4 regions of the Iodobacter sp. CM08 genome follow, and region 3 is predicted to be linked to each of the others. Evidence: predicted binding sites of a transcription regulator. Region 3 holds the regulator's gene; each other region holds the start of a gene.
What was found. Region 3 encodes sigma-54, which starts transcription at its own class of promoters, with help from an activator protein. Its sites were predicted from a motif close to CTGGCACGCTTCATGCTT; they were not measured.
Positions count from the first base shown of each region.

Region 1: a site for sigma-54 is predicted at 2,676-2,693, ahead of R6242_RS09850 (flagellar hook-length control protein FliK). Genes of this name have one in related genera too.
Region 2: a site for sigma-54 is predicted at 2,211-2,228, ahead of R6242_RS17655 (pilin). Genes of this name have one in related genera too.
Region 4: a site for sigma-54 is predicted at 2,599-2,616, ahead of flgB (flagellar basal body rod protein FlgB). Genes of this name have one in related genera too.

Region 1 is NZ_JAWQUO010000014.1:61,874-69,406, reverse strand. Features, by position in the region: gene fliM (flagellar motor switch protein FliM) at 1-654, opposite strand, end outside; gene fliL (flagellar basal body-associated protein FliL) at 800-1,336, opposite strand; gene R6242_RS09850 (flagellar hook-length control protein FliK) at 1,522-2,631, opposite strand; gene flhB (flagellar biosynthesis protein FlhB) at 2,790-3,926, shown strand; gene flhA (flagellar biosynthesis protein FlhA) at 4,050-6,143, shown strand; gene flhF (flagellar biosynthesis protein FlhF) at 6,552-7,533, shown strand, end outside.
Region 2 is NZ_JAWQUO010000036.1:13,229-20,761, forward strand. Features, by position in the region: gene rlmH (23S rRNA (pseudouridine(1915)-N(3))-methyltransferase RlmH) at 1-381, shown strand, start outside; gene R6242_RS17640 (Maf family protein) at 507-1,103, shown strand; tRNA gene R6242_RS17645 (tRNA-Thr) at 1,299-1,374, opposite strand; gene R6242_RS17650 (pilin) at 1,549-1,971, shown strand; gene R6242_RS17655 (pilin) at 2,304-2,738, shown strand; gene R6242_RS17660 (pilin) at 2,983-3,408, shown strand; gene R6242_RS17665 (REP-associated tyrosine transposase) at 3,842-4,372, shown strand; gene cysN (sulfate adenylyltransferase subunit CysN) at 4,608-6,044, opposite strand; gene cysD (sulfate adenylyltransferase subunit CysD) at 6,311-7,228, opposite strand.
Region 3 is NZ_JAWQUO010000052.1:10,073-17,605, reverse strand. Features, by position in the region: gene R6242_RS20415 (hypothetical protein) at 1-686, opposite strand, end outside; gene R6242_RS20410 (flavin prenyltransferase UbiX) at 683-1,291, opposite strand; gene R6242_RS20405 (Gx transporter family protein) at 1,490-2,014, opposite strand; gene R6242_RS20400 (NusG domain II-containing protein) at 1,989-2,567, opposite strand; gene rapZ (RNase adapter RapZ) at 2,560-3,408, opposite strand; gene hprK (HPr(Ser) kinase/phosphatase) at 3,405-4,349, opposite strand; gene R6242_RS20385 (PTS sugar transporter subunit IIA) at 4,330-4,803, opposite strand; gene hpf (ribosome hibernation-promoting factor, HPF/YfiA family) at 4,909-5,235, opposite strand; gene R6242_RS20375 (RNA polymerase factor sigma-54) at 5,260-6,636, opposite strand; gene lptB (LPS export ABC transporter ATP-binding protein) at 6,637-7,362, opposite strand; gene lptA (lipopolysaccharide transport periplasmic protein LptA) at 7,359-7,533, opposite strand, start outside.
Region 4 is NZ_JAWQUO010000021.1:60,656-68,188, reverse strand. Features, by position in the region: gene flgE (flagellar hook protein FlgE) at 1-984, opposite strand, end outside; gene R6242_RS13510 (flagellar hook assembly protein FlgD) at 1,025-1,699, opposite strand; gene flgC (flagellar basal body rod protein FlgC) at 1,711-2,121, opposite strand; gene flgB (flagellar basal body rod protein FlgB) at 2,134-2,538, opposite strand; gene R6242_RS13495 (DUF2325 domain-containing protein) at 2,702-3,025, opposite strand; gene R6242_RS13490 (Re/Si-specific NAD(P)(+) transhydrogenase subunit alpha) at 3,495-4,658, shown strand; gene R6242_RS13485 (proton-translocating transhydrogenase family protein) at 4,756-5,106, shown strand; gene R6242_RS13480 (NAD(P)(+) transhydrogenase (Re/Si-specific) subunit beta) at 5,106-6,473, shown strand; gene R6242_RS13475 (dicarboxylate/amino acid:cation symporter) at 6,579-7,533, opposite strand, start outside.

The sequences.
Region 1 (7,533 bases), on a different contig from region 3:
GGGGAAGCAGATATGGAAATCCCCACCACCAGCGCCCAATTCAATTTTAAAGGTATACGCCACCACCACTTCAGTTGGCGTGGCGATATTGGCAAACTGGGTATTCATTTCAGAGCGAACGTAAACAAATTCACAGGGGAATACCGGCTGCCAAGCTTTTTCGTATTCTTCAAAAACCACTTCTAAGAGGCGCTGAATAATCCGCTGCTCGGTGGCGGTAAAATCACGCCCTTCAACCCGAACATGGTAACGGCCATCCGAGCCAAATAAATTATCCACGACTAAAAACACAAAATCAGGATCAAAAATAAATAATCCCGTTCCGCGCAGCGGCTTCATTTGAATCAAATTTAAATTGGTAGGAACCACCAGATTACGAATAAATTCGCTATATTTTTGCACCCGAACGGGGCCAACAGAGATTTCAGCATTGCGGCGCATAAAGTTAAATAGAGCCACACGTAAATTACGTGCAAAGCGCTCATTTAAAATTTCAAGCGTAGGCATCCGCCCACGCACAATGCGCTCTTGGCGACCAATATCATAATCGCGAACAGCAGAAGCATCGACCTCTTCGTCGGAAGAATCTTCTTCACCGGTCACACCACGCAGTAGCGCGTCGACCTCTTCCTGAGAAAGGATATCGTCTGCCATGATCCTTAGTCCGGATAAACTCTTACCCGTTATTTAATATATTTTGTATTCAACCCGGCTGGGCTGTAGATATTTATAACTACAACACATACGCTGATGCTGGGTAAATACACCATCTACCCAGCATAAAAATCATTACATTAAATTACTGCACAATAAATGATGTGAAATTAACCGAGAGAACCCCTTCTTCTTCACTCTCTGCGCCTAAAATTTTATTTACAATTTCACGAATTTCTTTACCCAACTTATCCGTACCATCGGGGGCCTTTACTTCTGCCATGGTTTTTCCGCGTAATAGCTTATTAATTTGTCCCTGAATTTTAGGTGACAAACTTTTAATTTTTTCAGCTAGTTTTGGATCACCCAGTTCTAAAGAGATATCAGTCTGCAAAATGCCATCGCCATCTTCTGAATGTAAATTCACCGTAAATTGGGGCAATTTTTCAAAAACAGCAGCGTGCTCTTCTTTCTTTTTATGATCTTTCTTTTTCTTTTTTGCGTCGTCGTGTGCAGTGGCTTCTGCCGCCACTTCATCGGCAGCAGGATCGCTGCTTTTTGTCAGCAAAAAGGCGGCCACACCACCCACGATGATTAACAAGACCACTAATAAGCCAATCACGGCAAATAAAAGAATATTTTTCTTCGCTTTAGGCGCGGCTTCCACTTTGGCATCAGACATCACATCACCTTGAATGGATTGAAATATTTTATAAAAAATAAAATTGAAAACCAGAGCAAAGCGCCCCAATCAAATGCGAGGGGCGCTGGCTTTGGAATTAAGTGATGTGATTATAGCTTAAAAAGCATTAACAAACAGAGAGTAAGGCGCTAGTCTTGCTGCAAACCTAACAAGAGGCGCCCCGTTTAAACATAAAGATTTAAACCGCTACGCGCCACAGGCAGGTGAACATCAGTCATCACACGCGGTAGCCCCTCACTATAGTTGTCTGCCAAATTACCCGTAAATTGCCTTGATCTAGATTGATGCTGCTGGTCCATTTGTTGACTACTAGCTTGCTGCTGCGCCTGTTGCTGGGCGTGTTGATTTAATGAATCAGAAGCCACTTGCACATTGCTCAGCTGAATACCTTGGTCAGCCAGCAACATAGTTAGCCTAGGTGTAGCCGCAGCAAGCGCCTCACGCACCGAAGCATGTTGCGAGCTAAACACCACACTCGCCTGCTCGCCCGACATGGTTAAACGCACTTCCATTGGGCCAAGATGCGGTGGATTAAGCTGCATATCAATCTGCTGATGTTTATCTTGCAACATCATCGATACCCGCTGCGCCACGGCATCACCCCAGCGGGAGCTACCCACCGGCTCTGCAACGTGCGTAGGCATTGCGGGTTTAGCCTCTGCAACAGGAGTATGCAAGGCCACCACGGGGGCAGCTTCAGGCTTAAGTAGCGGTGTATTTTCTTTGGATGTGGCCAACAGAGCGGCAAAATCTTTTTCTGGCGCGGTAAATGCACTCGCGTCACCGGCCGTTTTCTGCCGTAAAGAGGCAAATTTTGCCGCATCAATATTACTAGCCAAAGCCTGAGCAGGATTTAAATCAGACTGCCCCAAAGCAGTTAAGTCCTGACCTTCACCCGCTTCGCCGCTTAATAAGCCCTTGCCGAGCTTAGTCAGATCCAGCTTCACAAAGCCTGTATCACCATCCGCTTTAGCAACATGAGTCAACGCGTTGGCTTGAGAGAGCGCTTGCACTTGTAGCATGGCCAACCACGGCTGGGCCGCTTGCGCACTACTTGCTTGGGCTTTCTGCTCGTCTTCGCTGGTGTTTTCTGTTGCGGGCACTGGTTTGTCAGAATCAGCCGATTTTCCTTCCTGGCGAGAGTTAACTTCCCGCTCCAGAGTTTTGGCAAATGTTTGCCCAGCAGCAGGCTCTGCCCCCATCGAGACGGAAGAACGAGAGTCAGTTGACCGGCTAGTTTGGGCGCTGGCTAAAACAGTGAGATTGCTCGCCATGACGAGGCTCCTCGATACGGGCTTATTGCTGATAGCACTTGATTAAGCAATTGCAGTGCCAGCCTGAATAAATCACAGTAAACTTGGACTTGGCCGGATTTTTTTCTGTGCACCCAATAAATTGGTCTATCTTTTCATCGGCCAGCGAGGATTAAATAATGGCTGAAGATTCAGACGCAGAACGCACGGAGCCCGCCTCCAGTAAGCGCTTAGAAGAAGCGCGAGGTAAAGGGCAGATCCCACGCTCACAAGAATTAGCAACATTCTCGATTTTAATGACCGGCATCGTCATGCTGATTTCGCTTGGGCCTGAGTTACTCGGCACTTTAAAAGCTATTTTTATTGCCGAACTTAGCTTTAGTCGAACCACCATTAGCGACCCGAATCAAATGCTGCTGCATTTTACTGGCTCAGCGCAAAAAGCTTTAATGGCTTGCCTACCGATTATTTTGCCCTGCGCCCTGATGGCGATTATCACGCCAGTATTGATCGGCGGCTGGTTATTTACCATTGAAGCTTTAACGCCTAACTTTGCCCGCATGAATCCCATGAATGGGATAGGCCGGATGTTTTCGCTGAAAAGCATCGTTGAAATGACAAAGACCATTCTTAAATCCAGTCTTATTGGCGGCGTGGCGGCGTGGGTGTTGTGGGGGCAAAGAGAAGAGTTTATCCAGCTGATTACCATGCCACTCGAAATAGGCATGCCCTATATGTGGAAAATGGTTCAACACACCCTACTGCTGGTGATTAGCTCTTTAGCCATTTTGGCTGCGATTGATGCGCCTTATCAGCTCTGGGATTATTACAAGGGCTTGCGCATGACCAAAGAAGAAGTGAAGCAAGAAGGTAAAGATGCCGAGGGCTCGGCTGAAATTAAAGGTAAGATTCGTCAGTTGCAGCACGAAGCTGCCAGAAAGCGCATGATGAGCGAGATTCCTAAGGCCAATGTGATTGTCACCAATCCGACGCACTTTGCCGTGGCCTTACAATATACCGAATCCATGCGCGCGCCCAAGATTGTGGCTAAAGGCGCTTTTTTGCTAGCAGAGCGGATTATTGAGCTGGGCAAAGAGCATAAAGTAGCGATTGTCCGCACCCCGCCTTTTGCCCGTGCGCTATACCACCATGCTGAACTTGGGGAAGAGATCCCTGCCGCGTTGTATACTGCTGCCGCAGAAGTACTGGCTTATATCTACCAGCTTAAGCATTGGCAAAATTTTGGAGGCGAAGAGCCCAATCTTTCCACCGACCTCCCTGTACCTAGTGATCTAGACCCAGGTGGCGAAGCCTAAGATTCATTCAGCCGCCGGACAGCGGTAAATCGCGCAGAGCGGGTGAAACCCGCCCTACGAAAGGATAGGGGATGAAATCCTCTCCCCCAGCTTTTGAATCAAATAAAGAGAATTTAAAGCCCTATGTGGCGCACTTTTAATTACAGCAAACTCGCTGGCCCCGCGCTGGTGTTAATGGTTCTCGGCATGATGGTTCTGCCGCTGCCTGCCATTGCGCTCGATTTATTCTTTACTTTTAATATCGCTATTTCCATCATCGTGCTGATGGTGGCGCTCTACACCCGTAAGCCGCTCGAGTTCTCTAGCTTCCCTACCATTTTGCTGTTCACTACGCTGCTGCGATTATCGCTCAACGTGGCCTCTACCAAGCTGGTGCTCACCGAAGGCCATAACGGTGCAGATGCGGCGGGTAAGGTGATTGAAGCCTTTGGCCACGTGCTGATTGGCGATAATTTAACCGTGGGTGTGGTCGGCTTTATTATTCTCACCATTATTAATTTTGTGGTGATTACTAAGGGTGCTGGGCGGATTGCTGAAGTATCTGCCCGCTTCACCCTTGATGCCATGCCGGGTAAGCAAATGGCGATTGATGCCGACTTGAACGCCGGTATGATTGGTGAAGAAGACGCACGCCGCCGCCGTACCGAGATCTCGCTCGAGGCCACCTTCTTTGGCTCTATGGATGGTGCTTCTAAGTTTGTGCGTGGGGATGCGGTTGCTGGGATTATGATCATGGTGATCAATATCATCGGCGGCTTGATTGTGGGCATGGCACAGCACGATTTGCCCTTTGCCGAAGCAGGCAAAACCTACACCCTGCTGACCATTGGTGATGGCTTGGTCGCCCAGCTTCCCTCGCTGATTATCTCGGTTGCGGCCGGTATTGTGGTTTCGCGAGTGGGTGATGGCGAAGATTTATCTGAGCAAATCTTAGGGCAAATGTTTTCACAGCCGCAGGTGCTTTATGTTACCTCAGCGGTATTAGGCATTTTGGGGATTATCCCCGGCATGCCACACACCGCGTTTTTACTGATGTCCGCCATCTTGGCGGGAATAGGCTGGCAGCTGGATCAAAAGAAAACCGCACTCGCGCTACAAGGCGCTAATGCCGCAGGGGGAGGAGCCGCAGCCGGCCAAGCGGGAGCCGCAGGCCCTGCCGCCGCACCCGCCGCCCCTTTACAAGAAGTAAGTTGGAACGATGTACAGCCCGTTGATCCCGTTGGCCTAGAAGTAGGCTACCGGCTGATTCCCTTGGTAGACCGTAACCAAGACGGCGAACTACTCCGCCGGATTCGCGGCATTCGTAAAAAAATTGCCCAAGAATTGGGTTTTTTAGTGCCCTCAGTGCATATCCGCGATAATTTAGAGCTCAAGCCAAATCAATATCGAATCCAGCTCAAAGGCGTGGATGTAGGCACCGGTGAAGCGTTTGCTGGCCAATGGCTCGCCATTAACCCCGGCAACGCAATTGGCCAACTACCAGGCACACCAACCCAAGATCCAACTTTTGGCCTGCCCGCCGTTTGGGTTGATGCCACCTTGCGTGATCAGGCACAAGCTTTTGGCTATACGGTGGTGGATGCCGCTACCGTAGTGGCAACGCATATATCTAATATTTTACAAAGCCACTCCGCCGAGCTTTTAGGCCGCGAAGAAGTCCAGCAATTACTGGAGCATTTTGGCAAGGAAGCGCCTAAATTATTGGAAGACTTAGTGCCCAAAATTATTCCCGTTGGCACTTTGCAAAAAGTTTTACAGAATTTACTCGAAGAAGGGATGCATATCCGCGATTTGCGTAGCATCTTAGAAACACTGGCTGAACACATTGTTCGTACCCAAAATATTGACGAGCTTACTGCCGCAGTGCGGGTGGCATTAGGCCGAGCGATTGTTCACCAGCTATTTCCTGGTGAAAATGAATTGCAAGTTGTGACCTTAGAGCCACAATTAGAAAATATTCTGCTCTCTGCCGTATCGGGTAATGCACAAGGTGGATTAGAACCAGGCCTTGCGGAGCGCGTACTCAAACAAGCTTCTGAATTATCTGATCAATTAGAGCAACAAGGTTTAAGCACAGTATTAATCGCCCCAGCCCAGCTACGCCCTATGCTGAGCCGTTTTTTACGCCGCTCTATTCCCGGATTACGTGTGATTGCGCATACCGAGATACCCGATAGCAAAACCATTCGAATTGTAGGGATGCTGGGTGCAAATTAAACTTAACTACTTGCTTGGTCTTAAAACTAAATACGCCTTATAGCTCAATAACAGTGCATTATTTCTAGCGCCAGATGCATTAATGTAAACAGCATTTACAGTTCAGCAAGCAGCGACAGCAATACAGAAAGGCTTTAAATGGAAGATAAGCTAAAAATAATTGTCTTTTTATAACAAGATCATAAATAATTAATTAGCCACTCAATATGCTTAAAACATAAAAATCAACATTACGAATGGCTATTTACTCAAGTCAGAACAAACAAGTCGCCTTTTGCGGCGCACATAATGTGCCTCTTCTGTATGCTTACCGATCTTTTTGATTTTTCGTTAGCTTAAACTAACACCCAAAATACGCATTGCTCGCAATGCATAAGGATAACTCGTGTTTTCAGACGGCAACTGGATATGGTCGTAAAAAAGTTCTACGGAGCAACGACGCGTGATGCGCTGCGCCAAGTTCGAGATGAGCTTGGCCCAGACGCGCTGATCCTATCAAACCGCCAAGTATCCGGTGGCGGGATAGAGATCATGGCCGTAGCCGATGCCGATGTAGCCTCCCTCACCAATGTCCAAAGTGTTGCAGCACAGCCACGCCCCGCCCCCAGCAGCCGTGGCGCGCAAAATGGCGCAAAACTGCTGCAAAGCGCCCAAGCCGCTGCACCGATTAGTAAGGCGCTCGCCCGCTCTTACGCCATTCCTGATGACGACGATACAGAGCCAAGTACCGATCACATCGTGCACGATGAGCCTATGGTGCTGCGCAGCAACCGCAGCACACCCGCCGCATCACAGCGAGTAGAAGCCCCCTTACCGCTAGATAGTAATCCAGAATACCAGCAGCCGCGCCCCAGCCGCCCCCCGCCACGGGCTGCCACGCCAGCACCACGCCGCCCAGCGCCAGAACGCGCCTTACCTACCTTTAGTTTTGAAGATGACGCCTCACCCGTGGCACAAAATCCTGCTGATAAAGAAGCCATGGATGGAATTGCACGGGAAATCCGCCTATTGCGCGGCTTATTAGAAAGCCAATTAGCGGGCATGGCTTGGGGAGAGTTATCTCGTCACGCCCCCGAAAAACTAGAAGCGCTACGCCAATTACTATCCGCTGGATTTTGCCCCGCCTTATCACGTCAGCTGGTCGAAAAAATGCCTGCGCAAATGACGCTTGATCAAGGTATGCGCTGGGTTAAAGCCGCGCTCACGCATAATTTAGCCGCCGCTACCACCGACGATGATTTAATTAACCGTGGCGGTGTGTATGCCCTCATCGGCCCCACTGGCGTCGGCAAAACCACCACGGTGGCCAAGCTGGCAGCGCGTTGCGCCCTACTGCACGGGCCAGATTCGGTAGCGCTGCTCACTACCGATAGCTACCGGATTGGTGCTC
Region 2 (7,533 bases), on a different contig from region 3:
TTTCCGCTGCAGCTATTAGAGCTAAAGCCCGATAAGCGTGGCAGCGGCAAAACAGCGCAGCAGGTTATGGTGGACGAGGCAGAGCGCATCCTAGCCGCTATTCCTCAAGACGCCCGCGTGCTGGCTCTGGACGAGCACGGTGCCAATTGGACCACCATGCAGCTGGCAGACAAAATGAAGACTTGGCAGATTGATGGCCGTGAAACGGTGTTTATCATCGGCGGCACCGATGGCCTAGATCCAAGCGTTAAAAAGCGTGCCGATCAACTATTACAACTCTCCGCCATGACCTTGCCCCACGGCATGGTGCGGGTGATTTTGGCCGAGCAGCTGTATCGCGCCGTATCCATTATCAATAATCATCCTTATCACCGCGAGTGATGGCATCGTTATCTTGCTTGAAAATGTAGGGCGGGTGAAACCCGCGGACTTTTTAATGCGATCCATCATTCCATTGCCATATTATTCACAGCGCGGGTTTCACCCGCCCTACACGTCAGATACCTATGCCCACAACCCAACTCTACCTTGCCTCTGGCAGCCCACGCCGCAAAGAATTACTAGCGCAGATTGGCGTGCAATTTACGCGCATCTCCGCCCCTATCGACGAAACGCCGCTACTGAATGAAAGTGCCAAGGATTATGTGCTACGGCTAGCCAAGCTAAAAGCCGAGGCAGGCTGGCAAGCCATGCTGGAGCAAGGCTTAGCTGCCCTCCCCGTTTTAGCCGCAGACACTACCGTGGTGCTGGATGGGCAAATTTTAGGCAAGCCGATCGATGCCTTGGATGCCATCGCCATGCTAGAGCAGCTATCTGGTCGCAGCCACGAAGTGTTTACTAGTTTGGGTTTACGCACCGATACCGGCACAGAAGTCGTGCTATCGGTTAGCACCGTCACCTTTATGCCACTTAGCCCCGCCCAAATCGCCGCCTATGTTGCCAGTGGCGAGCCTATGGATAAAGCAGGCAGCTACGGCATTCAAGGCACGGCAGGCATGTTTATTTCAGACCTGCAAGGCAGCTTTAGCGGCGTCATGGGCCTGCCCTTGCACGATACAGCTGCCCTACTTGCCCGTCATGGCTTAGGCTTTTTAGCTGCTTAACCTTATAAAACGTTAATTTTTAGCTAAAAACTAGGCTAACTCTAAGCTTGTTCACATTGTGCTTACAGTATGACATTTAGAATAAATGGTCTACCTGATGTCAAAAATGGGCGCTACCTGACCATTTTTGTCACATTGCTGCTAGCCATCGCAATAAAAAAGCCCCAATGGGGCTTTTTTTATATTTAAATCAGCTGGTGCCGTTGGGGTGAATCGAACACCCGACCTACTGATTACGGGTCAGTTGCTCTACCAACTGAGCTACAACGGCATCATCAATCAAGTATATGGCAGCTTCAGTTAAAAATCTGCCGTTAATCAGCTTTGCAGTAAAAGTGGCATAGCTGGGCACCTATATTGCTATGTCATATTCAAGCGAAGCAAAGACCTCGCTAAATAATGCTCAGGGAAAAAGGCTTTTTAATTAAAGACTTAGGAGCAAGAGATGAAAAACATACAAAAGGGTTTTACCCTGATCGAACTGATGATTGTGGTCGCCATTATCGGTATTTTGGCCGCAGTTGCGATTCCGTCTTATCAGGATTACACCAAGAAAGCGAAGTTCCAAGATATTGTTTCTGCAGCAGAATCTGTTCGTACTTCAATTAGTTTGTGTTTAAGTGAAAATGGCGGCGATGCAACTCTATGTGATACAGCAACTAAAGTAGGTTTAACCGCAATTACCAATTCAAAAGAAGCGGCCACTGCTTTGGCAATTACAGCGGTTACTGCAGCGATTACTGCAACAGGGAACGCTGGTTCGGGAGGGTATACATATATTAATACACCTACTGTACCAGCAGGTGGAACGCAAATTGTTTGGACTCAAACAGGAACTTGTTTAGCAGCAAAGGCGTGTAAAAACTAAATTATTTAAAAATCAATGGCTTAATACGAAAAGACCACATTAAATATATGTGGTCTTTTTTATTGCAGGATCAATATATCCTTGAAAATTATCTTAAATTCTTTAAAAAATGGCCGATTTACCTAGCTTACCTAAGAGAACTCTTGGGCATTTTTACTTGCAGGCTTATCGCTGTTTTCACTCGCTAACAATGCATTAGATATACAATATATAATAAACTTCTAATTTTTATTGAACCATTGGCACGGCTATTGCTTATACCTTGCCACACACAAAAATCATAAGTAAAGCACAGCAGGGGCAGTGTTTCTTAATGATTCAGGGATAAAATTATGAAAAGCATGCAAAAAGGTTTTACATTGATTGAATTGATGATCGTTGTAGCGATTATCGGTATTTTGGCTGCTGTAGCGATTCCTTCGTATCAAAATTACGTTGCAAAATCTTTTGCTGCTGCGTCGTTGGCAGAAATTGATGCTTTCAGAACTCCATATGACAGCAAGCTTTCTGATGGTGAAACGCCTATATTTGGTGCAGATCCAGCTGCTGTTGGTTATGTTGGTAAGATAACTACGGCGCATTGCACATTAAGTACAGTTACTAAAGATGGCGGTATCCTTTGCACAATGCTTAACCAGCCTAAAGTTCTTGCTGGTAAGGTATTGCAAATGACTCGTTCAGCTTCTGGCGAGTGGGAATGTCAGACTACAGCAGTATGGGCAGATGAGGCTTTGAAAGCGTTGCCTAAGGGTTGCAAAAATAGCTAATTAGGATTTATATCATATAAATTAAATGGCCTACCAAGCAGTAGGCCATTTTTTATCTTTAGTATAAAACTTCCTCAAAATATTATCCTTTCATTGTCTCTATCGTTCCGTGCTCCTTATGCTATAGGGCCATTGAGATCAGGCTTTTTATTTTGAATAAAATAAAACCAAAAAATATGATCCAGTGCTATTTGTGAGTGCTGAAATTTTCCTCTACTTTTAGAGATAGTTGTTGGAGCGCAATATGAAAAACGTACAAAAAGGTTTTTCTCTAATTGAATTGATGATTATTGTGGCAATTATCGGCATATTGGCTGCAGTAGCGATTCCTTCGTATGCAAATTACCAAGCTAAAGCAAAGATAGCTGCAGGCCTGGCTGAAATTACACCGGGAAAAACAGTGGTAGAGGTAAAGTTGAATAACGGTGAGAGCATTGCAAATGCAGCAGCTATTGGCTTAGCAGCGACTACCCATAATTGCACAATCACTGCAGAAGTTGCGAATACAGGTATTGTATTTATTTCATGCTTAATGGCTAATGCGCCAGGGAAAATTTCTGCGGCAAAGATTACATGGACACGTGCTGTTGGTGGTGAGTGGACTTGTGCGACGACAGGCATTGTGGCGGGTTTCGAGGATTTAGCACCTAAAACGTGTAAACAGGCATAGGCATTTAATAGGTTGTGGTGCATTGTGCCGAAAATAAACACGCTTAATTTGAAACGTGGCCTGTCCTTTTTATTTGCTTGGTCGTCCTGCTCTACCACACATGGCTCTTCGCCCCTGCGCAGCTTCTATTTCCTCTGCGAAATAGACATGGTCTGTCCCTGTAGACTTTGTTTTAGTGGGGCCGCGCCTTTGGGAAGGCCGTAAGGCGCAAGGTTTCGTAGGGTGTCAATAAGCGAAGCGCATTGCACCATATGCTGCTGATTGATACTGCAAAAGCCCCGTATCTAATATGGATATGGGGTTTTGTTTTTTGTGGGATTTGTGCGCACGGTGCAATGCGCTATCGCTTATTGACACCCTACCAAGGCGGCAGCTAGTAAATGAGCCATGTGATTAGGCGTATGTTGGGTTAATTCTGTACTAGATTAATAAGATGCCTAATTATCGACGCGCTTGGCATCTAGGCGGCACTTATTTTTTTACGTTGAATTTGCTGCAAAGAGCAAATAATGATTTATTGGTACGCCATATTGATTTGTTGCGTAATGCGGTGCGGCATGTGCGTTTATCTCATCCTTTTGTGATTCATGCTTGGGTGGTGTTGCCTGAGCATTTGCACTGTATTATTGAGCTGCCCGCTAATGATTTTAATTTTGATGTGCGCTGGCGTTTAATTAAAATCATTTTTTCAAAATCTTTGCCAAAAACGGAATGGCGTTCAGAGTCGCGTATTCAGCGTGGTGAACGTGGAATTTGGCAACGTCGTTATTGGGAACATTTAATTCGGGATGAGCGAGATTTTATGGCGCATATGGATTATGTGCACATCAATCCGCTCAAGCATGGTTTAGTGAATAAGGTGTTGGATTGGCCTTATTCAACATTTCATTTATTGGTAAAGCAAGGTGTTTATCCTGCAAATTGGGCAGGAGGGGGTGAAGAGCAAATTAGCTATAAAGCGTAGTTTGTTTTTCTGTTTTGATGGCACAAGGTGCAATGCGCCCTCGCTGGGCGACGTAAACGTTGCATACAGAGCTTATTCGCACCCTACAATTGGTGTAAACGTCATACGCAGAGTTTTATTAACATCCTACAAAGGCAATGCGTATGGTTTCGTAGGGTGTCAATAAGCGATAGCGCATTGCACTGTTGATTGATGCCACAACAAGCCCCTGGCTAAGTACCCTCTTTAGCAATCCTCACCCCTTAAAAATCTCCCTCACATCCCTTGCGCCCCATTCTGGGAAGTGTTTGCGCACTAGTGTATTTAAATCCACTTCAAAAGCGCGCCATTTAGCGAGTTCATCTTGCTCGTCGCTGGCGGAGTGGGCGGCGGCTTGTTCGATCATGCCTGCGCCGGCGGTGGCGTTGCTGAGGCGGTCGATGATGATGAAGCTGCCGGTGCCTTTGCAATCGTGGTAGCTATCAAACACCACTGGGGCGTTGAGGATGATGCGGCAGAGGCCGATTTCGTTGAGTTTTAACTCGGCGGCTGCTACGTGCTCCATGCTGTTAACGTCTACACGGTGGGCGATTTGATTAATGCGGCCAAAGACGTTTTTGCCAGCCAGTTTAAAGCCATATTCTTTGCCAACGGTGAGCGGTGCTTCGTTCATCCATACGATGTGCGCGTCAAAAGACTGGCCGATTTGCGGGGGAGTTTCGCTGGTTTTAACCAGCATATCGCCACGGCTGATGTCGATTTCTCTATCCAATGTCAGCGTAATGGCCTGGCCTGCAAAGGCGGTGTCTAATTCGCCTTCATAAGTCACAATTGCTTTCACTTTGGCGCTTTTGCCTGAAGGCAGGGCGATGATTTCGTCGCCAGGGAAGACTCGGCCCGCAGCAATGCTGCCGCAAAACCCACGAAAGTCTAGGTTAGGGCGGTTGACGTATTGCACCGGTAGGCGGAAAGCTTCTAGACGGCTATCGCGGTTGATTTGTACTGCTTCTAAATGCTGCATAAAGGTAAGGCCGCTGTACCAAGATGATTGCTCGCTTGGTGTCACCACATTATCGCCGCGCAGGGCGGAGATCGGCACAAACTGAATGTCAGCAATATTTAAGGATTTAGCCAGCTCTAGGTATTGTGCGCGAATTTCATTAAAGCGCGCTTCGCTGAATTCAACTAAATCCATTTTATTGATGGCGATAATCACGTGCTTAATGCCTAGCAGGCTCACGATATAGCTGTGGCGGCGGGTTTGCGTTTGCACGCCGTAACGCGCGTCGATCAGAATCACGGCCAGATCACAGGTAGATGCGCCGGTGGCCATATTGCGGGTGTATTGCTCGTGGCCTGGGCAATCGGCAATGATGAATTTGCGTTTTTCGGTGCTGAAGTAGCGGTAGGCCACGTCGATAGTAATGCCTTGCTCACGCTCGGCTTGCAGGCCATCCACCAGCAGGGCCAGATCGATTTCCTGATCGGTGGTGTTAAACTTTTTGCTGTCTTTTTGGATGGCGGCGAGCTGGTCTTCAAAAATCAGTTTTGAATCGTGCAGCAGCCGGCCAATCAAGGTGGATTTACCGTCGTCCACATTGCCACAGGTGATAAAACGCAGCAGGTCTTTGTTCTCGTGCTGCTTTAAATAGGCTTCGATATCGCTGGCGATCAGATCAGATTGGTGTGACATGTTTTATCTCTTTAAACCTAAATCTTGAAACACAGAGGACACAGAGGGCGCGGAGTTTCACGGAGAAAAACTGAGCTAACGTGTGCTATAGGTTTCGGTTTATAAGGCGTACGGTTGTTTAAATCTAAGTCCCGTTTGAACAGAAGAGAGTGAGGGGGGCAGGGTTTTCTCCGTGCACCTCCGTGCACCTCCGTGCACCTCCGTGCACCTCCGTGCACCTCCGTGCACCTCCGTGTTCTCTGTGATCTCCGTGGTTCAAGGGGGGGTTAGAAATAGCCTTCCATTTTTTTCTTTTCCATCGAGCCAGATGAATCGTGGTCGATCATGCGCCCTTGGCGCTCGCTGGTGGTGGTCAGTAGCATTTCTTGGATGATTTCTGGCAGCGTTTGCGCGGTGGACTCCACTGCGCCGGTGAGCGGGTAACAGCCCAGCGTTCTAAAGCGCACCGATTTCATTTCTGGCACTTCACCCGGCAATAGCGGCATACGGTCGTCATCTACCATGATTAGGGTGCCATTACGCTCCACTACTGGGCGAACGTCGGCGAAGTAGAGCGGTACGATATCGATGTTTTCTAGGTAGATATATTGCCAAATATCCAGCTCTGTCCAATTAGACAGCGGAAACACGCGAATGCTTTCGCCTTGGTCGATTTTGGAATTGTAGATATTCCATAATTCTGGGCGCTGTACTTTTGGATCCCAGCGATGGTTTTTATCGCGGAATGAATACACACGCTCTTTGGCGCGGGATTTTTCTTCGTCGCGGCGTGCACCACCAAAAGCGGCATCAAATTTATATTTATTCAGCGCTTGTTTTAAGCCTTCGGTTTTCATCACATCAGTGTGTTTGGCCGAGCCTGCGCTAAATGGATTAATGCCCGCTTTTACACCTTCTTCGTTGATATGCACGATCAGATCAAAACCAAATTTTTCCGGCATTTTATCGCGAAATTTAATCATTTCGCGGAATTTCCATGTGGTATCTACATGCAGTAGCGGAAAAGGCATTTTGCCTGGTGCAAAGGCTTTAAGCGCCAGATGCAGCATCACGGCAGAATCTTTACCGATGGAATAAAGCATGACCGGGTTATCAAATTCCGCGGCCACTTCACGAATAATATGAATAGATTCGGCTTCGAGTTGCTTAAGGTGAGTTAGCCTTGCTTCACTGAGGGTAGTCATACTTTATCCGGGCAAAAAATAATTGGGTCAGGCTGCCGGCTGATAAAAGCTCGAGCGACGCTGCAACCCTGTGAATTTACCGAAGTAATCTGCTTTAGCGAAGGATTTAATCGTTATATCTATATGGAAGCTTGGTTTATGCCGAAATGAGCGGGTTGGTTCGCAGTTTTTAGGCCGACAAAACCAGCTACTTCAATATTTCGGCATAAATAGGAGTACTGGGTTACGCGATAAAGCTGCTAACCCAAGCTACCAACTACGTGTGAATAAGGCGTTGAAGTTAATCACTGATGTTACGTAGCAAG
Region 3 (7,533 bases):
CACCAAGGCAAAGCAGCCAGCAAGGCGATAGCAAGTGTTAGCAAATAGGCTTTTTGCCGATAAGTGCGATCAGCAATCGGCAACAGCAAAGCCGCCAAACCAAGGCAGCCTGGCCCCAATAAACCCTTAGTTAAAAACGCCATTCCCCAAGCCGTGCCCATCAATAGGCCGCTGGCGAGTGGCCGCAGGGGAAAGACAGAGAACGCGTAGAGGGCGATAGCAAAGCTAGCAAATAAGGCGCTATCGGTCAGAATATGATGGCCATTGCCGACCAAGCCCAACGTGCCTGCCAGCAAAATAGCCGTGAGCCATGCCGCTTGCGATGGATTATTCGATCGGCTGCGAGCAGCAAATTGCCCTGCGGCTAAGGCGGCAAAAATAAAGGTCAGCGCAATATAAAATGCCGCAGCCAGCCTTGCGGCTGCATGCACAGGCAGCCAGGTAAAGATATAGCGAGAGAAGCCCGCTGCCGTCCAAAAAAACAGCGGCGGTTTTTCCATAAAAGGCTCGCCAGATAACATCGGCACCAGCCAGTTATCTCGCAGCGTGTATTCATACACTAGGCCAAGGATATAGCTTTCATCGGGCTTCCAAGGGTCGTGCGGGGCGAACGAGGGCCAGAACCACAGTGCAAGTAAGGCCAAACAAGCCGTTTTCCAAATGGGCCAGTTAACTCTAAAACTCATCCCTTGTCCCCCCAGCGCTGCATCAGCTGATGCGGAATTTGGAACTGATCTAGAATCCGCGCCACCACAAAATCGACTAAATCGGCGATGGTTTTAGGATGGTGATAAAAGCCTGGATTAGGCGGCAAGATCACTACGCCTAGCTTAGCCAGCTTGAGCATATTCTCCAGATGCAGCACCGAAAAAGGTGCTTCACGTGGAACAACCACTAATTTTTTGCCTTCTTTAATCATCACATCCGCAGCGCGCTCTAATAAATTATCCGAAGCGCCCACCGCAATCGCCGATAAAGCGCCCATGGTGCAGGGGCAAACAATCATGCCGTCACCGGGATTAGAGCCGGATGCCATCGGGGCAAACCATTCTTGCTGACCAAAGACTTGCAGCTGCGATTCATCAGTAACGCCATAGCGCTGGCGAAAATACACCGCCAGATCAGCCGCGCGCGAAGGCCAGGTTTCATTCAGCTCTTGCTTTGCCACAATTTGCGCCGCCTGCGTGTAAAGCACATGCACGGTGCAACCCGCCGCCAGCAAGCATTCTAGGGTGCGCAAGCCATAAGGCAGACCGGATGCGCCGGTAAAAGCCAATGTAATTGTTTTCATTTAAAACCTATTAAAACGACTTAACAGCTAAAGGTCTGTAGAGACAGAGAAAACCAAATCAATGATATTTACTGTAGGGCGGGTGCAACCCGCGTATTTATTCAACATCACTCGCGGGTTTCACCCGCCCTACGAATGGCATATCGCTTAAGTTGATAGGATTGGGTTTCATCCGCCCTTAGCACTTTTTGAACGTTTTCACCCACGATTCAGCAATTTTGCCGCAATCACCCCATTTACTAGCCCAAAAACTAATGCGGCCGCAGCAAAGATGGGGACTAAATTAATGATGCCATTATGCGGAATCAACCAGAGCCGCGCCAATAATAGCTGCCCAGCCATATGCGCAAATGCCGCCAGCAAGGAATGGCTAACGGGGCCAAACCAGCGCCTAGGCAAACGTGAAGCAAACGCAAGCGCCAGCAAGCTGCATAGCCCACCCGTTAGACTCATAGCAAAGCCTGGCGATAGAAATCCGCCTAAGGCAATGGCACTGCCCATAATTCTAAGCAGGCAAATCCATGCCGCATCCCCCCAGCCAAAGCGCCATAAAGCAATCAAGGTGATGATATTAGCCAGCCCAGGTTTAATTCCAGGAATAGGCGAAGGAATACCCGCCTCTAATACCGATAGCGCAATGGCTAGCGCAGCATAACGGGCAATGCGTACATCATCCAAGCTGGGTTTAAGGCGGATTTCAGTAACTGAGGCTGTCGAAGTCATGAGGGCGAGCACCTAAAAGCTCAATGCTAATTCGATTGGGTAAGCAAATCGCCATTTGGCCCGCCTGATCCAACCAACCCATCCGCACACAATATTGGCGAGGGCTTGGGTCGGCACTGATCCGTACTCGGCCCGCTTTAATCTCAATTGCGGTTATCCCAAGTGGGCCTGCCACCTGTAACTCTCGCTCTGCGCTTAAATCTACCTCAGCAAAGACTTTGCCCTCTTGGTAGACCCGCACCCGAGTGGCCCCATCCTGCTGCCAGCTCCATGCAGCCAAGTAGGCGACCAAGACTAAAGCTAGACAAACAAACGGCCAGTCACCTGGCCGCATTATTTGATTCTTCCCTCTCCCCTTACCCTCTCCCGCAAGCGGGCGAGGGAGAAAATCAGTACCTGCACCGCCGTCTACCCCTCTCCCCTTACCCTCTCCCGCAAGCGGGCGAGGGAGAAAATCAGTACCTGCACCGCCGTCTACCCCTCTCCCCTTGCCCTCTCCCGCAAGCGGGCGAGGGGGAAAAGCAGCGGCTTCGCCGCCGTCTACTTTAGCCATGCTGCTCACGGTGCCTGAGCAACACCTGCCTATGCTCAGCAAAGTGTTGGGCTAATTGCTCCGCTAAATAAACCGAGCGATGCTGGCCACCTGTGCAACCAATCGCCACCGTAATATAGCTGCGATTATCTGCTTCAAACTCGGGCAACCATGCTTGCATAAAGGTTTTGATCTGCTCTTGAAACCGCCCAACCACCGCTTGTCGCTGCAAAAAATCAATCACTGGCTGATCTTTACCCGTAAGTGGGCGCAAGGCTTTGTCGTAATAAGGATTAGGCAAGCATCTGGCATCAAACACAAAATCAGCATCAAGTGGCAAGCCATGCTTAAAGCCAAAAGATTCAAAAATCACAGTAAGCTGGGAGCGATCTAAGGCCACAAACTGGCGAATCCAGCTGCGCAGCTGATTGGCGGATAAATCACTGCTGTCGATACGATGAGCCACTTCAGAGAAATCAGCCAACATCTCTCGCTCTAGGGCGATGGCCTCGCTAACGGTTAACTCACCACTGGATAAGGGATGGCTGCGCCGCGTTTCAGAAAACCGCTTCACTAGCGTTTCGTTATTGGCTTCTAAAAACAGCATTTGCACATCTAGCCCCAATTCCAGCAGGGCTTCTAGATGATTGGGGAAGCTGGCAAAGTTATGCGCGCTGCGCACATCCACAGAAATAGCGACTTGTGGATAACCATCCTCATCCAGCAAAGCCACCGTTTGCGGCAATAAAGGCGCGGGCAGATTATCGATACAAAAATAACCTAAATCTTCTAGAGATTTAAGTGCAACGCTTTTACCCGCCCCTGATAAGCCAGATAGCAAAATGAGCTGCTGACGACTCATTCGCCCATCTCCATAAATTTTTGATGTCTTTCAATAAACTCACGCGTGGAATCGATGCCGCGTAATTGCAAAATATAATTACGCACCGCAGCCTCAACCAATACCGCTAAATTTCGACCGGCCGCCACGGGAATCACTAATTTGCGGATCGGCACACCCAAAATATCCTGCGTGGCCGCCTGCATTTGCAACCTATCCATCGGAGCCAGTTTTTCTGCCCCCGCCTTGGCCAAATGCATAATCAGCTTTAAGGTTTTACGCGGCCTCACCGCCGTTTCACCAAAAATAGTACGGATATTCAGCACGCCAATCCCGCGCACTTCTAGAAAATCGCGCAGCATAGGCGGGCAACGCCCTTCCAGCGTTTCTGGATTGGTGCGATACACCTCAACCACATCATCGGCCACAAGGCCATGGCCACGGGAAATTAGCTCTAGTGCCAGCTCGCTCTTACCCATCGATGATTCACCCGTCAGCAGTACACCCACTTCCAGCACATCCAAAAACACCCCGTGCAAATGAGTTGAAACCGCTAGCGCTTTTGATAGGTAATAGCGCAGCACATCCATCAGATAGGGGGATTGCTCAGGGGACGTAAGCAGCGGCACATGAAAGCGCTCGGAGGCTTCGCGCAGGCAGTCGCCAACGATCTGGCCGTTGGCCACAATCACCGCCGCCATCTCGTTTGAGAATAATCGGGCCAGTGATTCTCTTTGCGCCTCAACGCTTAGCTGCAAAAGATAAACCGTTTCAGCCACCCCAAGCACTTGAATGCGATTGGGGTGAATAAAATTCAGGTGACCGACCAAAGACAGGGTTGGCTTTTGCTCAGACGCATCATTAGATAACAGATTATTAGCACCAGATTGCCCTGCAACCCAAGTTAGGCGCAGTTTTTCGGCGTTATCAATAAACAGTTGTCTAACTGAAATCTGTGGCATAAGGCTCCCAAGTGCTGATTAACTTCCAGATTTGCCCTGGCTCCGTTGCGGCCAACAAGCTTTCTCGCAATACTTTATCTGAAAAAAGCTGGGCTAATTCAGACAAGATTTGTAAGTGTAGATCGGTAGCGTGTGCGGGCACGAGCAAGACAAACACCAAGGAAACCGGCTTACCATCAGGCGCATCATAAGGAATAGCCTCATCTAAACGCACAAAAGCACCGGTTGCTTCTTTTAGGCCTTTAATACGCCCGTGCGGAATAGCCACGCCTTGACCAAGGCCGGTGGAACCAAGTTTTTCTCTAGCAAATAAGCTATCAAAAATAACGCTACGGGCAATGCCGTGGCTATTTTCAAATAGAATCCCTACTTGTTCAAAAATACGTTTTTTACTGCCGACTTCCATATCAAGGAAGACATTACCACTTGGCAGAATTTGGGCGATCAGACTCATTGTAGGCAGACCAAAACAAGGACGACAGCTATTGTAGCGCCGTCGCTTGAAAACAAAAACGGGAACCCGAATAAACCGGTTCCCGCTAAGGTGAAAGAAATCGCTTTATTCAGCGCTAGGTTGATGCTGTTTAATGGATTCGTTGCGATGATCCATTGATTTTTCTTTGTGCTTTACAACTTGACGATCAAGTTTATCTGCCAAAAGATCAATCGCTGCATACATATTTTCATCCGTTGCTTCAACGTGGATATCGCGTCCGCGAACATGAACGGTAGCTTCAACTTGGTGTTGCAGTTTCTCCACGGAGAGGATGATATTTACATCAATCACATTATCAAAGTGCCTGATAACCCGCTCCATCTTACTGTTCACGTACTCACGGATCGATGGGGTTACTTCAAGATGATGGCCACTGATATTCAAATTCATAGGGTTACTCCTTCCGTTGGGGCCTTACAAACTTTTGCGCTGACTTACTGGGTAAATCTGCAACGCCTCACGGTATTTAGCAACGGTACGACGCGCTACCACAATACCTTGGGCGGATAATGCTTCTGCCAATACGCTATCACTTAAAGGTTTTTTCTTATCTTCTTGCTGCACCATCTGCTTTATTAAAGCTTTGATAGCGGTTGCAGAACATTCACCACCGGCGTCTGTGTCTACATGGCTACCAAAAAAATACTTAAACTCATACAAACCACGCGGCGTTAACATGTATTTTTGCGTGGTGACTCTAGAAATAGTTGATTCGTGTAAATCGAGCTCTTCTGCAATATCCCTGAGTACCAAGGGCCGCATTGCCACTTCACCATGTTCAAAAAATGCCCGCTGCCGCTCTACAATCGCTGTTGCTACTCGTAAAATTGTTTCAAAACGCTGCTGCACACTTTTTACTAACCAACGTGCTTCTTGTAGCTCGCGGGCTAAATGAGCGCCGTCGCCTTTCTGTAAGATATCTGCATAAAGCCGGTTAACGCGTAATTTTGGCATGGATGCATCATGCAATCTAACCCGCCAAACCCCACGTACTTTTTGCACAACCACATCGGGGCTTACATATCTTGGCGAGGTTACAGACCACTGTGCGCTCGGCCTTGGGTTTAAACTTACAATTAATTCTTGTGCGGCTTTTAGCTCAGCATCCTCGCATTTAAAGGCTCGTTTAAGCTTAGTGTAGTCCCGTCCAGCTAATAAATCGAGTGAATTTTGGGCAATCTTCAAGGCTAAATCTTTAGCGGCACTCGGCGGTTTTTGGCGCAACTGTAAGCATAATGAATCGGCAGTATCCCGAGCACCAACGCCTAAGGGCTCTAAGTGCTGTAAGCGGACTAAAGCAATCTTTAAGTCATCAAGTTCGAGTTCATAATCTTGGATAAGTTCCTCTGGCAGCTGAGAATAGACTTCATCTAAGGGCTGGGAAAGGAAACCATCATCATCCAAAGCTTCAATCAACATCAATAACAAAGACTTATCCCGATGCGGTAGCTGCAGCAGGCCTGCTTGCTGTAGCAGGTATTCACGTAAATCTAGATCACGCGCAATATTGGTGGCGGGGTCAAAATCATCATCGTCATCTGAGCCACCATGACTCGTACCCTCCCAGCGCAAACCATCATCATCCCCACCCATTTCCCACTGTGGCTCGGGCTGCTCAACTTCCCCTGCGGGGGCTTCCTCGCCACGCTCCAGCAAAGGGTTGTCATTTAGGTACTGCTCAAGCTCTTGCTGAAACTCAAGCGTAGAAAGCTGCAGCAGCTTAATAGCCTGCTGCAATTGTGGCGTGAGGTTTAGTTGCTGGGAAAGCCGCAGCTGCAGGGTTTGTTTCATTTACATACGGAAATGTTCACCGAGATACACTCGACGCACACTTTCATTAGCCACAATATCTTTTGGAACACCTGACGCCATCACCGCACCTTCCGAGATGATGTAAGCACGATCACAAATACCTAAGGTTTCACGCACATTATGATCAGTGATGAGCACACCGATTCCACGTTGCTTTAAAAAACCAATAATACGTTGAATATCCATCACGGCAATCGGGTCTACCCCTGCAAATGGCTCATCCAGCAAGATAAAGCGTGGGTTTGCTGCAAGTGCGCGGGCAATTTCTACCCGCCGCCGCTCACCACCTGATAAGCCCATCGCACCAGCATCCCGCAAATGGGCAATATGTAAATCATTGAGCAGCTCATTGAGGCGAGTATCAATCTCAACACGATTTTTGCAATGCAGCTCTAGCACTGCAGTAATGTTTTGCGCCACCGTCATTTTACGAAAGATAGATGCTTCCTGAGGCAAATAACCTAAACCTCGCCGTGCCCGCTGATGAATGGGTAAATGGCCGATATCCTCGCCATCGAGCATAATCCGCCCGCCATTCATCGCAACTAAACCCACCAACATATAAAAGCTAGTGGTTTTGCCCGCGCCATTAGGGCCTAGCAAGCCAACCACTTCGCCACTAGAAATTTCCATAGTGACATCACGCACTACGGTACGTTTGCCGTAGCGCTTTTCTAGCTGTTCTGCGCGTAAAGAACTACTCATGGAGCGGGAGCCTTTTTCGGATTGATCACGATATTCACCCTGCCACCTTCTGTTTTACTCTGCGCTTGGTAGGCTTCATTGTTTAGATCGTAAGTGATTAAATCGCTATAAATTTGATCTTCGCCCCGCTTCACCCAAGCTTTATCCAACAACTTAAGAATGCCAGTACGC
Region 4 (7,533 bases), on a different contig from region 3:
CCCTTCACGATCTACCGCAACCCCAGTTAACACGCCGTCAGGATAACCATCTTGCCTAATCGTATTCACCCCAAATGGGCTACCGTACTGCGTTGTACCTTCTAAACCAATATGAAAAGCCAAAGGCGAGGTTGCTCCGGAAGCAAGCGTGGTACTAAAAGCCAGTGGCGTGGCATTGATCAATTTACCATTTGAATCAAAAGTAACATTTGGATAAGGATTTAAATTGAGCGGGTCATTATTAGGCAATGAAACCGGATCACTATCAAAACGCGTTCTGACTTCCCAAGTATTGGGTGCGGTTTTAGTAAAATACATGGTTAAGCTATGCGCAACACCTTGCGAATCATAAACTTGTGCCGAGGTTGAATTGGTAAAGGTTTTAATATCAGCAGGGTTCAGCGCACCCACATAATTGGCCGCAAGAGGATTAGTTCTATCTTTAGGCAGCTGGCTAGCATCCAAATTCATCCCAAACTGTAGGCCTGCACTAATACCGCCACCCACCACTTCTGTCCAACCAGTGGTTTTTGCACCGATATTACCCACAGACAATTGCAAAGGCGATGGATTGCCGCCCTTTTGCAAGGCATTGGCATTGATATCAAAGGGCCAGCCGGTTAATTTTTGGCCGGTATTACCCACAATAAAGCCGTCTTTATTGACTTGAAACTGACCATTACGGGTGTAGCTAACGGAATCTCCATCCATCATGCGGAAATATCCATTTCCCGTAATGGCGATATCCAGCGGGTTATTGGTGGAGGTGATATTGCCCTGACCAAACTGCTGAGTCACCGCAACCGTGCGCCCGCCCATCCCAGAGATGGTCGATGAGCTAGCGAATGAGTTGGCATACATATCTGCAAACTCTGAACGCGATTGCTTAAAACCGACCGTGCTAGAGTTGGCAATATTATTACCGATCGCGTCTAGGCTTTTTGACGACGCACTTAAACCACTCAAGCCCTGCTGGAAACCCATAACCGTACCCTCAAAAATTGTTTACTGCAGATGCCTTGAACTAGCGAATTTGCCTTACCGCGCTAAAATCAACACTGCTTTGATCCGCCAACATCACTTTGACACCCGTCTTCGCCAGCTCAACGCTGCTAGCGGTTTGCCACGTTAAAGTATTTAAAGCAATTTCCTTGCCATCTTGCACGCCGCGCGCAGAAATTAAATAATCTCCCGCTGGGGCTTTTTCACCATTATTCATTTTGCCATCCCAAGCCACGGCCGCTGCGCCTGCGGGCTGTTGTGGCAAGGTGATGTTATCGACCACAAGGCCGTTCTTATCCATGATGGATACTTTAATATTACTCACACCCGATGGCAGATCGACGCGTGTATCAACGGGCTTGGTGCCATCAAACTTCATTTTATTGCCTACCGTTAGCACTTCCTTGCCAATTAAGGCGGCCGCTTGAAAGCTTTGTGCGGCAGAAAAGCTCGCCAGCATGGTTTGCATGGTGGTATTGAGCTTTTCAATCCCCGTTACGCTACTAATCTGTGCCATCTGGCTGGTCGTTGCCGCATTATCCATTGGGTTCATTGGGTCTTGGCTTTGCAATTGCTTAACCAGCAGCTTAAGAAAGCGATCTTGCTGCTGATCGGCCGCAGAGGCCTTGCCCGCTCCTGCTTTTTGATTCAGCGCGGCATAATCTGTGCTTGAATTAACCGTTGTACGAGCAACCATGATGATTCTCCTTATTGGCCCAGCGCCAGCGTGCGCAGCAGCAGGGTTTTTGCAGTATTCATAACATCGGCATTGGTTTGATACGAGCGTGAAGCTGAAATCATATTGGTCATTTCTTCAACCACATTCACGTTTGGCATGGCCACATAGCCATTGGCATCGGCCAAGCTATTTTTTGGGTCGTACACCAGCTTAGGCGGTGTTTGGTCTTCGATCACCCCTGCCACCTGCACCCCAACTGATTCCTTGCCACCACCCGGCATTTGCGCCGATTGAAACACCACCTGCTTGGCGCGATAAGGCTGGCCATTGGAGCTAGTAATCGATTCTGCATTGGCTAAATTAGACGCCACCGCATTCAAACGCGTGGTCTGTGCGTGCATGGCGGTTGAAGCAATATCAAACACTCTGAACATAGACATGGTTTAGCTCTCTTATTGGCCCGTTAGCGCAGAACGCAGGCTCTCAACCCGTTTTTGCATAAAAGTAATCCCTGCCTGATAGCGGATGGCGTTATCGGTAAACGCTGCCATTTCGGCATTCATATCCACCGTATTGCCATCAATGCCAGATTGTCTTGGATTGCGGTAGAGCAAGGCCTTAGACAGGGGATCAATACTCTCTTTTGGCTGTAAATGACGCGAGTCTGTTGCGACTAAAGGCTTCACTGGATTTTTTTGTAGGGCGGCTTCAAACGATTTTTTAAAATCAAAATCGCGCGCCTTATACCCTGGCGTATCGTTATTGGCGATATTTGAAGCCAATACTTCTTGCCGCTGGCTGCGCAGTGACAGCGCAGTTTCTTGCGGGCGGAAGTAATCGTCCAAACGACCTAACATAGCCAAACTCCAGTTTTTATCATCATAAAGCATAAGATACGCTGTTTATGGATATAGATGAAGCAGGAAGCGTGCCATGCAAAAAGCCCGCATTCTGGCGGGCTTATGAACCTATTTATGCAGGACTTCGGCAATTATTGCCGCTGCTGGCTGATTAGCCGTATTAATGGATTTTTTTATTGGGGCATGCATCGCACACCTTCGTACACTCTATTTTGTCTAACGATTGGCTCAAGGCACAGACCGAGCGGCGGCAAGCTACAAAGCGTACGTTCTCTTCATGCGCTAAATCACGATAAGCGCGCATCACATTGTGGCTTAGAAAATCAGTAAATAAGATTAATAGATCTGCGCCTTTTAAGCTGGCAGGCTTGCGCTGGTGCGCGGCATTACGCCCTGAAACATGCTTATGCACCTTAATACCGTAGCTGGATAAAAGATCAGGAATATTGCCCAGTACATCTGCGCCAACCAAATATGCATTCATGCTATTGCCTCGATAGAGTGTATAAATTGATTCTCCTATAAATGATAATGATTATCAATAGCATTTTTATTACAAGCCACGTGTAAGCTTTAACTGCCAGCCGTGCAACAAGCAGCCCAAGCACCCGCAAAAAATAGATCCAAGATAAAAAAATACAATAAATCATCTAAATACACGGTGTTTTTTTCATACATTCATTTGAAAATAAGCCTGCAGCGGCCGCTAAAATCAAGTTACATCGTGCTATTTTTACCCCAATAATAAGGTAAACACATTACAAAAATAGATGCTTTATGGGGTGGATTCACACGAAATACAACACCTTCAAAGTAATTGAACACTTCACACGGCAAATTAATGTTGCACTGCGATAAGATCAAACTCGGTCTTATTTGACTCAGGCCAATATTCAAACTGACATAAACCTCCATTGTTTGCCCATTGCTCTGATAACCATGAGGAAACAGATATGTTGATTGCCATTCCCGCCGAAGTGCTGCCTGGGGAGTTCCGGGTTGCTGCGACGCCGGAGACAATAAAAAAACTGATTAAAGCTGGGCATACGGTCAGAGTAGAGAGTAAGGCTGGCATCCATGCCGCCATCAGCGACGCAGCCTATACCGAGGCAGGTGCTGAAATAGCCAACAATACAGACGCGCTTTATCAGGGCGCGCAACTTATTTTAAAAGTCCGTGCGCCAGAAGCGCATGAACTGGCCCAGCTTCCTTTGCATGCTGCCCTTGTGGCCCTGTTTGATATTCATCGCTACCCCCATTTAGAAGCGCTCAGTAACAAACAAATCAGTGCTTACGCGCTGGAGCTGGTGCCACGGATTACCCGTGCCCAATCGATGGACGTTTTATCTTCGCAAGCCAATATTGCGGGCTATCGCGCCGTATTACTGGCAACGCAATACTATCCCCGCTTTATGCCGATGTTGATGACCGCTGCAGGGACGGTTAAACCAGCAAGGGTGTTGATTCTGGGTGCGGGCGTGGCTGGCTTACAAGCCATCGCTACCGCCAAGCGGCTCGGCGCAATTGTTGAGGTGTTTGACGTGCGCCCCGCCACGCGTGAGCAGGTAGAGTCCTTAGGCGGCAAGTTTATTGAAGTTACGCTTAGCGATGCCGAAAAGGCAGCGGCAGAAACCGCCGGTGGCTATGCGCGTGAGATGTCGGATGATTACAAGCTACGCCAAAGCGCCTTAATTGATCAACAAGCCCGCCTTGCCGATATTATTATTAGTACGGCACAAATCCCAGGCAAAGCCGCGCCAGTGTTGATCCCTGAGACCACGATTAAGGCCATGAAAGCAGGCTCGGTGATAATTGATCTAGCGGTAGATAGCGGCGGCAATTGCCCGCTCTCTAAATCTGGGGAAGTGGTGCATAGCCACAATGGCGTAATTATTGTCGGCCATGGCAATTTAGCTAGCCTGCTGGCTGCCGATGCATCCGCGCTTTATGCGCGCAATATGCTGACTTTCTTAAGCCTACTTCAAGATACCGAGGCTAAATACGCCCCGCATTTTGAGGATGAGATCATAAAAGCCACGCTAGTCTGCCATCAAGGCGCTGCCATATTTGGCAAAAAAGCCGAAGCAGCCCCAAGCCGCGCAGCAACCGTTATATAGGGTAATTTTGTGCCCACAGGTGGCAAAACAGCCTATGCCGCGTGGGCACAAAGACGTGCCCACCCTACATAACCTCAAAACATATATGGAGTAAGCAATGTCGCTATCTTTAGCAGCCTCTGCCGTTGCAGAAGTCAGCAGCCATACGCTAAGCACGGATCCCTTTATTGGCAGCCTGACTATTTTTATTCTGGCTATTTTTGTTGGCTATCACGTGGTATGGAATGTCACCCCTGCCCTGCATACCCCGCTGATGGCGGTGACCAATGCCATCAGCGGCATCATTATTGTTGGGGCGATGCTGCAAGTGGTGGATATCAACGCGCAAGAAATCAGCATCACCAGCGTCTTAGGTGCCGTGGCTATTTTTCTTGCCAGTATTAATATCTTTGGTGGGTTTTTAGTCACGCAGCGCATGCTGGCGATGTTTAAAAGGAAGGCAAAATAATGCAGAACTTTACTTCCATTCTTTATCTGATTTCTGCCGTACTGTTTATCTTATCGCTGAAAGGGCTTTCATCGCCTTTATCTGCCAGACGCGGTAATTTCTTTGGCATGATTGGCATGGCGATTGCTATTGCCACCTCGTTTTTTGTGGCCGATAAACCGGTAGTCTGGCTGATTTTAGCCGCCATGAGCGCGGGCGCTGTGGTTGGCGCTTACAGAGCGCGCACCGTAGCCATGACCTCTATGCCCGAGCTGGTTGCCGCCATGCATTCTTTGGTGGGTTTATCAGCGGTGCTGATTGCCATTGCCGCAATTTTCCATACCGGCGTGACCCACGGCAGTATGCAAAAAACCGAGCTATTTATCGGCGCTTTTATTGGTGCAATCACTTTTAGTGCATCGGTGATTGCCTACGGCAAGCTCTCTGGCAAATTTGGCGCAAGGGCGATTAATTTTAAAGGCCAACACGGTTTAAATTTAGTGCTGGCGCTGGCCATGCTGGGCTTTGGCGCTATTTATGTGGTGAGCGATAACCAATCTTCTTTCTTGATTATGACGGCGATTGCACTAGCGCTGGGTGTACTGCTGATTATCCCCATTGGCGGAGCCGATATGCCGGTGGTGGTGTCTATGCTTAACTCTTACTCGGGCTGGGCAGCGGCGGGGATTGGTTTTACGCTGAATAACCCTGTGCTGATTATTGCTGGCGCTTGCGTCGGCGCATCAGGGGCGATTCTTTCCTACATTATGTGCAAAGCCATGAATCGCTCGATTCTTTCGGTGCTGCTCGGTGGCTTTGGGGCTGCAGTTGCCATTGCAGGCCCTGCTGGCTCGGCGCAAAAAAACTACCGTACGGGCAGTGCCGATGATGCAGCGTTTTTGATGGAAAACGCAGAAAGAGTGATTATTGTGCCGGGCTACGGCCTTGCCGTTTCCCGCGCTCAGCACGCACTGCAAGAGCTAAGCGATCTACTCACCGCCCGCGGCGTGGACGTGCGCTACGCCATTCATCCCGTAGCGGGCCGCATGCCAGGGCATATGAATGTGCTACTGGCTGAAGCCGAAGTACCTTACGATAAAGTGGTGGAGATGGAAGAAATCAATAGCGAATTCTCCACAGCCGACGTAGTCCTAATTATTGGTGCCAACGACGTGGTCAACCCCGCAGCCAAAAACGACCCCACCAGCCCCATTTACGGCATGCCCATTTTAGAAGCCTATAAGGCCAAAACCGTGATGGTGGTTAAACGCTCGATGAGTGCAGGCTATGCGGGGCTAGATAATGATTTGTTCTATATGGATAGAACCATGATGGTATTTGGCGACGCTAAAAAGGTGGTGGAGAAGATGTTGCAGGCGGTGCATTAAAATATGTAGCGTGGGCACGCCTTTGTGCCCACGCAGCCTAATCAAGCTAATTACCCCAGCAAAAAAATGGCCCAGAAATCATCTGGGCCATTTTTATTACAACCATCAAACAGTCACTGGTTTATCCAAAATTGGCGCGGGCTGCACCTCTACTTTGGGCTCTAGCTCATCAGGCAACACATCACGCTCTTCGCCCAGCTCGTTTTCCCACTTACAAACCACCCCTGTCGCCACGGCATTGCCGAGTACATTGGTGGCAGAGCGGCCCATATCTAAGAAATGATCCACCCCTAAAATCAGCAATAGCCCTGCTTCTGGAATATTAAACTGCGATAGCGTAGCGGCAATTACCACTAAAGATGCACGTGGTACGCCCGCCATGCCTTTTGATGTGAGCATCAAAATCAGCAGCATCATAATTTTTTGCATCAAGGTCAGCTCAATGCCGTAAGCCTGCGCAATAAACAAGGTGGCAAATGTGCAATACATCATCGAGCCATCAAGGTTAAACGAGTAACCAATTGGCAATACAAAGCTGGAAATCTTCTTATTGCAGCCAAACTTTTCTAGCTGCTCTAAGGTTTGCGGATAAGCCGCCTCGCTGCTGGCCGTGGTAAAGGCCAGCAATACCGCCCCACGAATCCGGCGCAGCAAAGAAAACACCCGTGTTCTTAAAAATATAAAGCCCAGCAAGGTAATCACACACCACAGCATAAAGATGCTGAGATAAAAGCTCGCCACAAACTTGCCATATACCGCCAGTACGTCAATCCCTTCTTTAGCAATCACCGCCGCCATCGCAGCAAACACGGCAACTGGCGCAAAGTTCATAATGTAGGTGGTGATTTTCAGCATGACATGGGCCACCATATCAATCACATCCACCAGCGGGGCAACCCGTTTACCCAGCGCAGCACCCGCCACGCCAAAGAAAATAGAAAACACTACAATTTGCAAAATTTCATTCTTAGCCATCGCATCGAAAATGCTGCTTGGGAATGCGTGATGCAAAAAATCTTTCAGATTCATCGCGGTTTTAACCACACCGCTGTCTGTGCCC